Regions from separate parts of the Shinella sp. NM-101 genome, predicted to be linked through region 2. Evidence: riboswitches for the same ligand, from Rfam matches in the RefSeq annotation. Region 2 holds a riboswitch; the other holds the start of a gene.
What was found. Region 2 has a riboswitch for cobalamin ahead of L0976_RS12230 (hypothetical protein). Riboswitches for the same ligand answer to the same signal wherever they lie in the genome.
Positions count from the first base shown of each region.

Region 1: another riboswitch for cobalamin. It lies ahead of L0976_RS01730 (CbtB-domain containing protein); the one in region 2 lies ahead of L0976_RS12230 (hypothetical protein).

Region 1 is NZ_JACBFT010000001.1:358,891-362,292, reverse strand. It holds gene L0976_RS01735 (peptidoglycan-binding protein) at 1-705, shown strand, start outside; cobalamin riboswitch at 785-1,148, shown strand; gene L0976_RS01730 (CbtB-domain containing protein) at 1,198-1,374, shown strand; gene L0976_RS01725 (CbtA family protein) at 1,387-2,172, shown strand; gene cobU (bifunctional adenosylcobinamide kinase/adenosylcobinamide-phosphate guanylyltransferase) at 2,174-2,698, shown strand; gene cobW (cobalamin biosynthesis protein CobW) at 2,702-3,402, shown strand, end outside.
Region 2 is NZ_JACBFT010000005.1:174,091-177,492, reverse strand. It holds gene metH (methionine synthase) at 1-1,165, opposite strand, end outside; gene L0976_RS12230 (hypothetical protein) at 1,249-1,464, opposite strand; cobalamin riboswitch at 1,558-1,777, opposite strand; gene L0976_RS12225 (GH36-type glycosyl hydrolase domain-containing protein) at 2,183-3,402, shown strand, end outside.

The DNA.
Region 1 (3,402 bases), on a different contig from region 2:
GCCAAGGCCGCCGAGGCCGCCAGGCTTGCGAAGGAAGCGGAAAAGCGCGCCGGGGAGGCTGCTGCCGCCCGCCGGAAGGCGGAGGGTGCCGCCGCCGGCGGCACGTCGCAGGACGTGCGCAGGACAGACGGCGCCGCTGACGCCGGGAAGGCGGATGCGGCCAAGCGCGAGGAAGAGACCTTCCAGAAGGCCGTGGTCGACGGGTCCGAGAAGGCCTTCCGCGGCTATATCGCCGCCTATCCGAACGGCCGCTTCGTCGCGGATGCCCGCGAGCGCCTCGCCGCGCTTTCGAAGGCCGGGACGGAAACCACGGAGACCCGGCGCAAGGTGGAAGAGCCGGTCGTCGATCCGCGCGAAGCCTATATGGACCGCTCGGTCCGCATCCAGGCGCAGCGCTGGCTGAGCGCGCTCGGCTACAACACCTATGGTGCCGACGGCGTCTTCGGCCCGCGCACCCGCTCGGCGATCGCCGCCTGGCAGGGCTCGTCCGGCTATCGTGCCAACGGCTATCTCACCCGCCAGCAGTACCGGATGCTGCGCGAGGCGGCGCAATATGCCGAGACCCGGCAGAATCGCCAGCGGCGCTACCAGCGCGGCTACGACGTGCTGGAGGGCCCTGTCGACGACTACTATGACGGCCCGTACTATCGCGACGACGGCTATTACCGCCGCCGTGGCGGGGTGGTGATCATCCCCGGCTATTGAGATTGCGACGGGCGGACGGCGGTTTCAGCACAGGCGATGGCGCTGCCTGTCGATTGACTTCCCGGGGGCGGACGCATAATCATCCGCACTATTGGATGGTTCCCGGGTCCGGAAACGGATCGGGGAGTAAATGGGAATGTGACGTGGTGGACCCAACCAGGGCGCTGCAATCACGGCCGACCCCGCGACTGTAGAGTGGCGAGGGACGCTCATCCGGGTGGAGGGGATGGCTGCGGCAAAGGGCAATGGTGCCCCGGACGCGGTTTGTCGACCAGCCGGAAAAGCCACTGGGTGGCATCGCGATAAGCAGGGGTTGGACGCCTCCATTTCTACGAATCGTCCACCTTTCGCGATGCCTTTCCCGGGAAGGCGAGGGCAACCCGCAGGCGTGCGAGCGCCGGACGCCGCGAGCCAGGAAACCTGCCGGCCAATGCGAAGGGCATGTTGCCCGACCCGGGGAGGGGCTTCCCCAACGCCTGCACGGAGGTTGTCATGGCTGTTTCCAACACGTCTTCTATTTCCCTTTCGGCAAACGACCGCCTCGTCGCCGGCATTTTCGCGCTGCTGCTCGGCGCCTTCCTCGTGTTCGGTGCCGGCCTTGCGAATTCGGCCGTGCTGCACGACACGGCGCACGACACGCGTCACTCCTACGGCTTTCCCTGCCACTAAGGAGTTTTCGACATGATCGTTCGTTATCTCCTGGCCGCCCTGGTGGCCGGGCTGTTCTCCGGCGCCCTCATGACGGCCGCCCAGGAGGCGCGTGTCGTGCCGCTCATCCTGCACGCCGAGGAATTCGAGGGTGAGGCGCCGGCTCCTGCCGGCGAGGGCACGACGCCGTCGGCCGACGGTGCCGTCCAGACGCAGGAGCATTCCTCGCTCGGCGCGGCCATCCTCGACGTCGCCGCCTATCTGTCGCCCGTTTCCGTCGCCCAGGCCCATGACGGCGAGGGCCACGAGGAGGGCGGCATCATGTTCGGCATGAGCCGCTTTTCCGGCACGCTGCTTGCAAATCTCGTGACGGGCACCGGCTTTGCGCTCCTGCTCGCCGGCTTCAGCCTGGTTTCCGGCCATCCGATCACCGTTGCCAACGGTGCGCTGTGGGGTGCCGCCGGCTGGCTTGCCGTGCACATGCTGCCGGCCATCGGCCTGCCGCCGGAACTGCCGGGCTTCCCGGCTGCCGATCTCGGCGACCGCCAGGTCTGGTGGATCGCGACCGTCGTCCTCTCGGCGGCGGGGCTCTACCTGCTCTTCCTGAAGGACGGGATCATCGCCAAGGTCGCCGGCATCGTGCTGGTCGCCGCCCCGCAGGTCTACGGTGCGCCCCAGCCGGGCGACATCTCCAGCAACGTGCCGGCGGTTCTCGGCGCGGAGTTCGCCGTCGCGGCCCTCGCCACGACGCTGTTCTTCTGGATCGTGCTCGGCCTGTCGCTGGGCTTTGCCAACGAGAAGATCGCCAGGGCTGACTGACATGAAGACGACATCGCCCGGACCCGTCCTGGTTCTGGGCGGTGCACGTTCCGGAAAATCCGCCTTTGCCGAAAGACTGGTCGCCGAAACCGGTCTTTCGCGCCATTATATCGCCACCGGCCGCGCCTTCGATGACGAGATGCGGCAGCGCATCGCCAGGCATCGGGAAGATCGCGGGAGCGGGTGGCAGACGCATGAGGAGCCGCTGGCGCTCGCCGATCGCATCGCCGCGGTGGCGCGCGCGGACCGCGCGGTGCTGGTCGACTGCCTGACGCTGTGGGTCACGAACCTGATGCTGGAGGAGCGCGACATCGCCGCCGAATTTACCGGCCTTCTCGCCGCGATCGCGGCGGCGCCGGGCCGGCTGGTCTTCGTGTCGAACGAGGTCGGCCTCGGCATCGTGCCTGACAACCGCATGGCGCGCGAATTCCGCGACCATGCCGGGCGGCTGCACCAGAAGGTCGCCGCCCTCGTGCCAGAAGTCTATTTCGTCGCGGCCGGACTGCCGCTGAAAATGAAGGGTTGAGCCATGCTGCAACAGAAAATCCCCGCCACCGTCATCACCGGCTTCCTCGGCGCGGGCAAGACGACGATGATCCGCAACATCCTGCAGAATGCCGGGGGCAAACGCATTGCGCTCATCATCAACGAGTTCGGCGATCTCGGCGTCGACGGCGACGTGCTCAAGGGCTGCGGCGCGGAGGCCTGCACGGAGGACGACATCATCGAGCTCACCAACGGCTGCATCTGCTGCACCGTCGCCGACGATTTCATTCCCACCATGACGAAGCTCCTCGAGCGCGAGAACCGCCCCGACCATATCGTCATCGAGACCTCCGGCCTTGCGCTGCCGCAGCCGCTCGTCGCCGCCTTCAACTGGCCGGAAATCAAGACGCAGGTGACGGTCGACGGCGTCATCACCGTGGTGGACAGCGCGGCCGTTGCCGCCGGGCGCTTTGCCGACGACCACGACAAGGTGGATGCGCTGCGCGTGACGGACGAGAACCTCGACCATGAAAGCCCGCTCGAAGAGCTCTTCGAGGACCAGCTCACCGCCGCCGACCTCATCGTCCTCAACAAGACCGACCTCATCGACGCCGCCGGCCTTCAGTCCGTGCGCGACGAGGTCGCCTCCCGCATTTCCCGCAAGCCCTCGATGATCGAGGCGAAGAACGGCGAGGTCGCCGCCGCCGTGCTGCTCGGCCTCGGCGTCGGCACCGAAGACGACAT
Region 2 (3,402 bases):
GGAATTTCGCCGAGCCGGTGACGTTGGTGCGCTCGCCGACGTTCACGAAGGGGATGGCCTCGGTCAGCGTGAAGGGTTCGAGGCCGGAAAGGCGCATGTGGCGGGGAATGTCGGGGATTTCGCGCGGCCTGTGGCGGGCTGCGGCCCCGGCGATGGCGCGGATGTGGTCCGGCGTCGAGCCGCAGCAGCCGCCAACCACGTTGACGAGGCCGTCGCGCATGAAGCCCTCGATCTGCGCGGCCATCTCCTCGGGGCTCTCGTCATACTGGCCGAAGGCGTTCGGCAGGCCGGCATTCGGGTAGGCGCAGACGAAGGTCTGCGCGACGGAGGCGATTTCGGCGAGATGGGCGCGCATCGCATTGGCGCCGAGCGCGCAGTTGAGGCCGATGGAGAAGGGGGCGGCATGGCGCACCGAGTTCCAGAAGGCCTCGGGCGTCTGGCCGGAGAGCGTGCGGCCGGACAGGTCGGTGATCGTGCCCGAGATCATGATCGGCAGCTCGATGCCCTTTTCCTCGAACACTTCGCGCGTGGCGAAGATCGCGGCCTTGGCGTTCAGCGTGTCGAAGATCGTCTCGATGAGGATGATGTCGGCGCCGCCGTCGACGAGGCCGCGCACCTGATCGGCATAGGCGAGCCTCAGGTCGTCGAAGGTGACGGCACGGTAGCCGGGATTGTTGACGTCGGGCGAGATGGAGGCGGTGCGGTTGGTCGGGCCGAGCGCGCCGGCGACGAAGCGGCGCCTGCCGTCCTTCTCCTGCGCCCTCAGGCCGGCGCGGCGGGCAAGGCGCGCGCCGTCGCGGTTCAGCTCATAGACCATGTCCTCCATGCCGTAGTCGGCCTGGGCGATCGACGTGGAGGAGAAGGTGTTGGTCTCGAGGATGTCGGCGCCGGCGAGCGCATAGCGGTAGTGGATGTCCTCGATCGCGCCCGGCTGGGTCAGCGTCAGCAGGTCGTTGTTGCCCTGCTGGTGGCAGGCGCAGTCGCCGAAGCGTGTTCCCCGGAAATCCTCCTCCACCAGCTTCAGCGTCTGGATTTCCGTGCCCATCGCGCCGTCGAGCACGAGGATACGCTGGCGGGCGGCGGCTTCGAGGGCGGCGCGGATCTCGCTTCCGTCCCGTTTCGGCAGTTCGGGGCCGAACAGGGTATCCAGGTGAGAATTGGCCATGGCGAAGCCCTCCGGTGCGCAACATATCACGCCGGAATTCACATAAACGTATCTTTATGTCAATATGTCTTTATGCGATTGACCTAGTGCAGCGGCCCGTTCGCGCCGGCGAGCGAGGCGAACAGGGCCTTGAGCCGTGCGATGTCCGGATCGGGGTTTTCATAGCGGGAAAGCTTCTGCACCTCCTTCAGCGCCTCGACCGCGAGGTCCGCGCCGCGCGGCTGCCAGAGCAGCCAGGAGATGAAGACGGATTCCGGCTTCCCGTTGCCGGAAGGCTGGTTTTCGATGAATAGAGACATTTCTTCCCCAATCGGAATTGGGGGATGGCCGGACGCACGCTGCTGGAATTCGCCGACGGCGAGCAAGCGCACCCTTGGGACACCCCGCCCATGGACGTTACGAACTGTCGGGGCAGGTCTCCTGGCTTGCGGGTCGTCGCTTCTGCCGCGCCTTCCCGGTGCTTTCGCGCCAGTGGCATCGATCGACAGCAGCTCGCCGTTCACAGTTGCGGGGGCAGCGCCGGCCTTGGCGCTCCTTTCGGAGCATCGCACCGGCTTCCCTCTTAGCCTCCGGCCGTTTTCGACTCGGAAGACCCTGACGCCGGCAGACTGGCGCCACGGGCCGGCCAAGTCAATGGCGTGCCTTATCGAGAGAGGCCGGGAACTTTTGTTGTCCCCGCGCATTTCCGCTTCCGCCTGCATCCTGTTCAGGCTCGCCCCGTCGGGGAGGGGCGATTCACCAAAACCGCAGATGAGGGCTTCATGCTGCGCCGTCCGGTCCTGTTGACATGTTGCAAGTCTCTGTCCTTACGGCTAAAAAATGCCGTTTTCATGCACCACGCGGCCAGGATGCCCATCAGCGTGTCGCTTGAGCCATATCGATCCGTGAGGCGCCATGAGGGCGCGGTCCGGTGTCATGGCTGACCGCGGCGCCGAGAAGAAGCCTGTCCGCGAAAAACCCTCCGGCGCCAAGGCCGCCGCCGGATGGCTCAACATGGCCGGATCCAGAATCAGAAACATGCCCCTTCAAAATACGCCGCAAGCCCCGCGCGATGCCGACGCAAAGCAGATCGACTACAACGATTCGATCCGCGCCACCTATCTGACGCTGGAGGAGCTCGCCGCATGCGGCGAGGCGCTCGCGCACGACAGGACCGTGTCCCTGCCGGGCTACCAGCCCTTCGAGTTCCGCCCCCGGCACAAGGAGAACGAGAAGGAGATCTTCCGCGTCTACCAGGCGACGGCCAAGGACGTGGAGGCCGGCGCGCAGATCACCCCCGCCGCCGAATGGCTGCTCGACAACTACTACGTCATCGAGGAGGCGATCCAGGAGGTCCGGCGCGACTTCCCCCGGCGCTTCCTGCGCCAGCTTCCGACCATGGAGGTCGACGGACAGGCGATCCCGCGCACCTTGGCGCTCGCCTGGCTCTATGTCGCCCATACGCACAGCAGCATCTCCGAGGAGAGCCTGACGGCCTTCGTCCAGGGCTTCCAGAAGGTCGACGCGCTGAAGATCGGCGAATTGTGGGCGCTGCCCTCCTTCGTCCGCTTCGTGCTGCTGGAAAACCTCCGGCGCATTTCCAGCCGCGTCGAGCGCTCGCGCAAGATGCGCTTCAAGGCGAACGAGGTGGCCGACGAGCTGATCCGCCTCAACGATCCGGAGAAGGGCATCGCGTATCTGCGCTCGATGGAGAGCTTCGTCGAGGACAACACCTTCGTCATCCAGCTCCTCTACCGCCTGCGCGACGGCCTGCAGGCCTCCGGCGCGGTGCTCCAGTGGCTGGAGCGCAAGATCGAGAGCCGCGGCAGCGACCTGGAAGAGCTGATCGTGGCGGAGAACAACCGCCTTTCCTCGGGCAATGTCACGATGAGCTCGCTCATCAAGAGCCTGCGCACGGTGGACGACACGGAATGGCCTGTCTGGTTCGAGAGCGTCAGCCGCCTCGACGAGGCGCTGCGCCAGCGTTCGGACTACAGCGACCTCGATTTCGGCTCGCGCAACAAGTACCGCAACACGATCGAGCGCTTCGCACGCCGGTCCGGCAAGACCGAGCTCGAGGTCACCGAGACGGCGCTTGCCATGACGGCGGAAGACGCCGCCGCCCATGCCGACGACCCGGACTACGAGGCCAATGTCGGCGCCTTCCTCGTCGGCAAGAAGCGCAAGCTCCTCGAAAGGCGCATCGGCTACCGCCCCTCGCTCGTCCAGCGCATCGTGCGCCTCACCCGCAAGCTGGA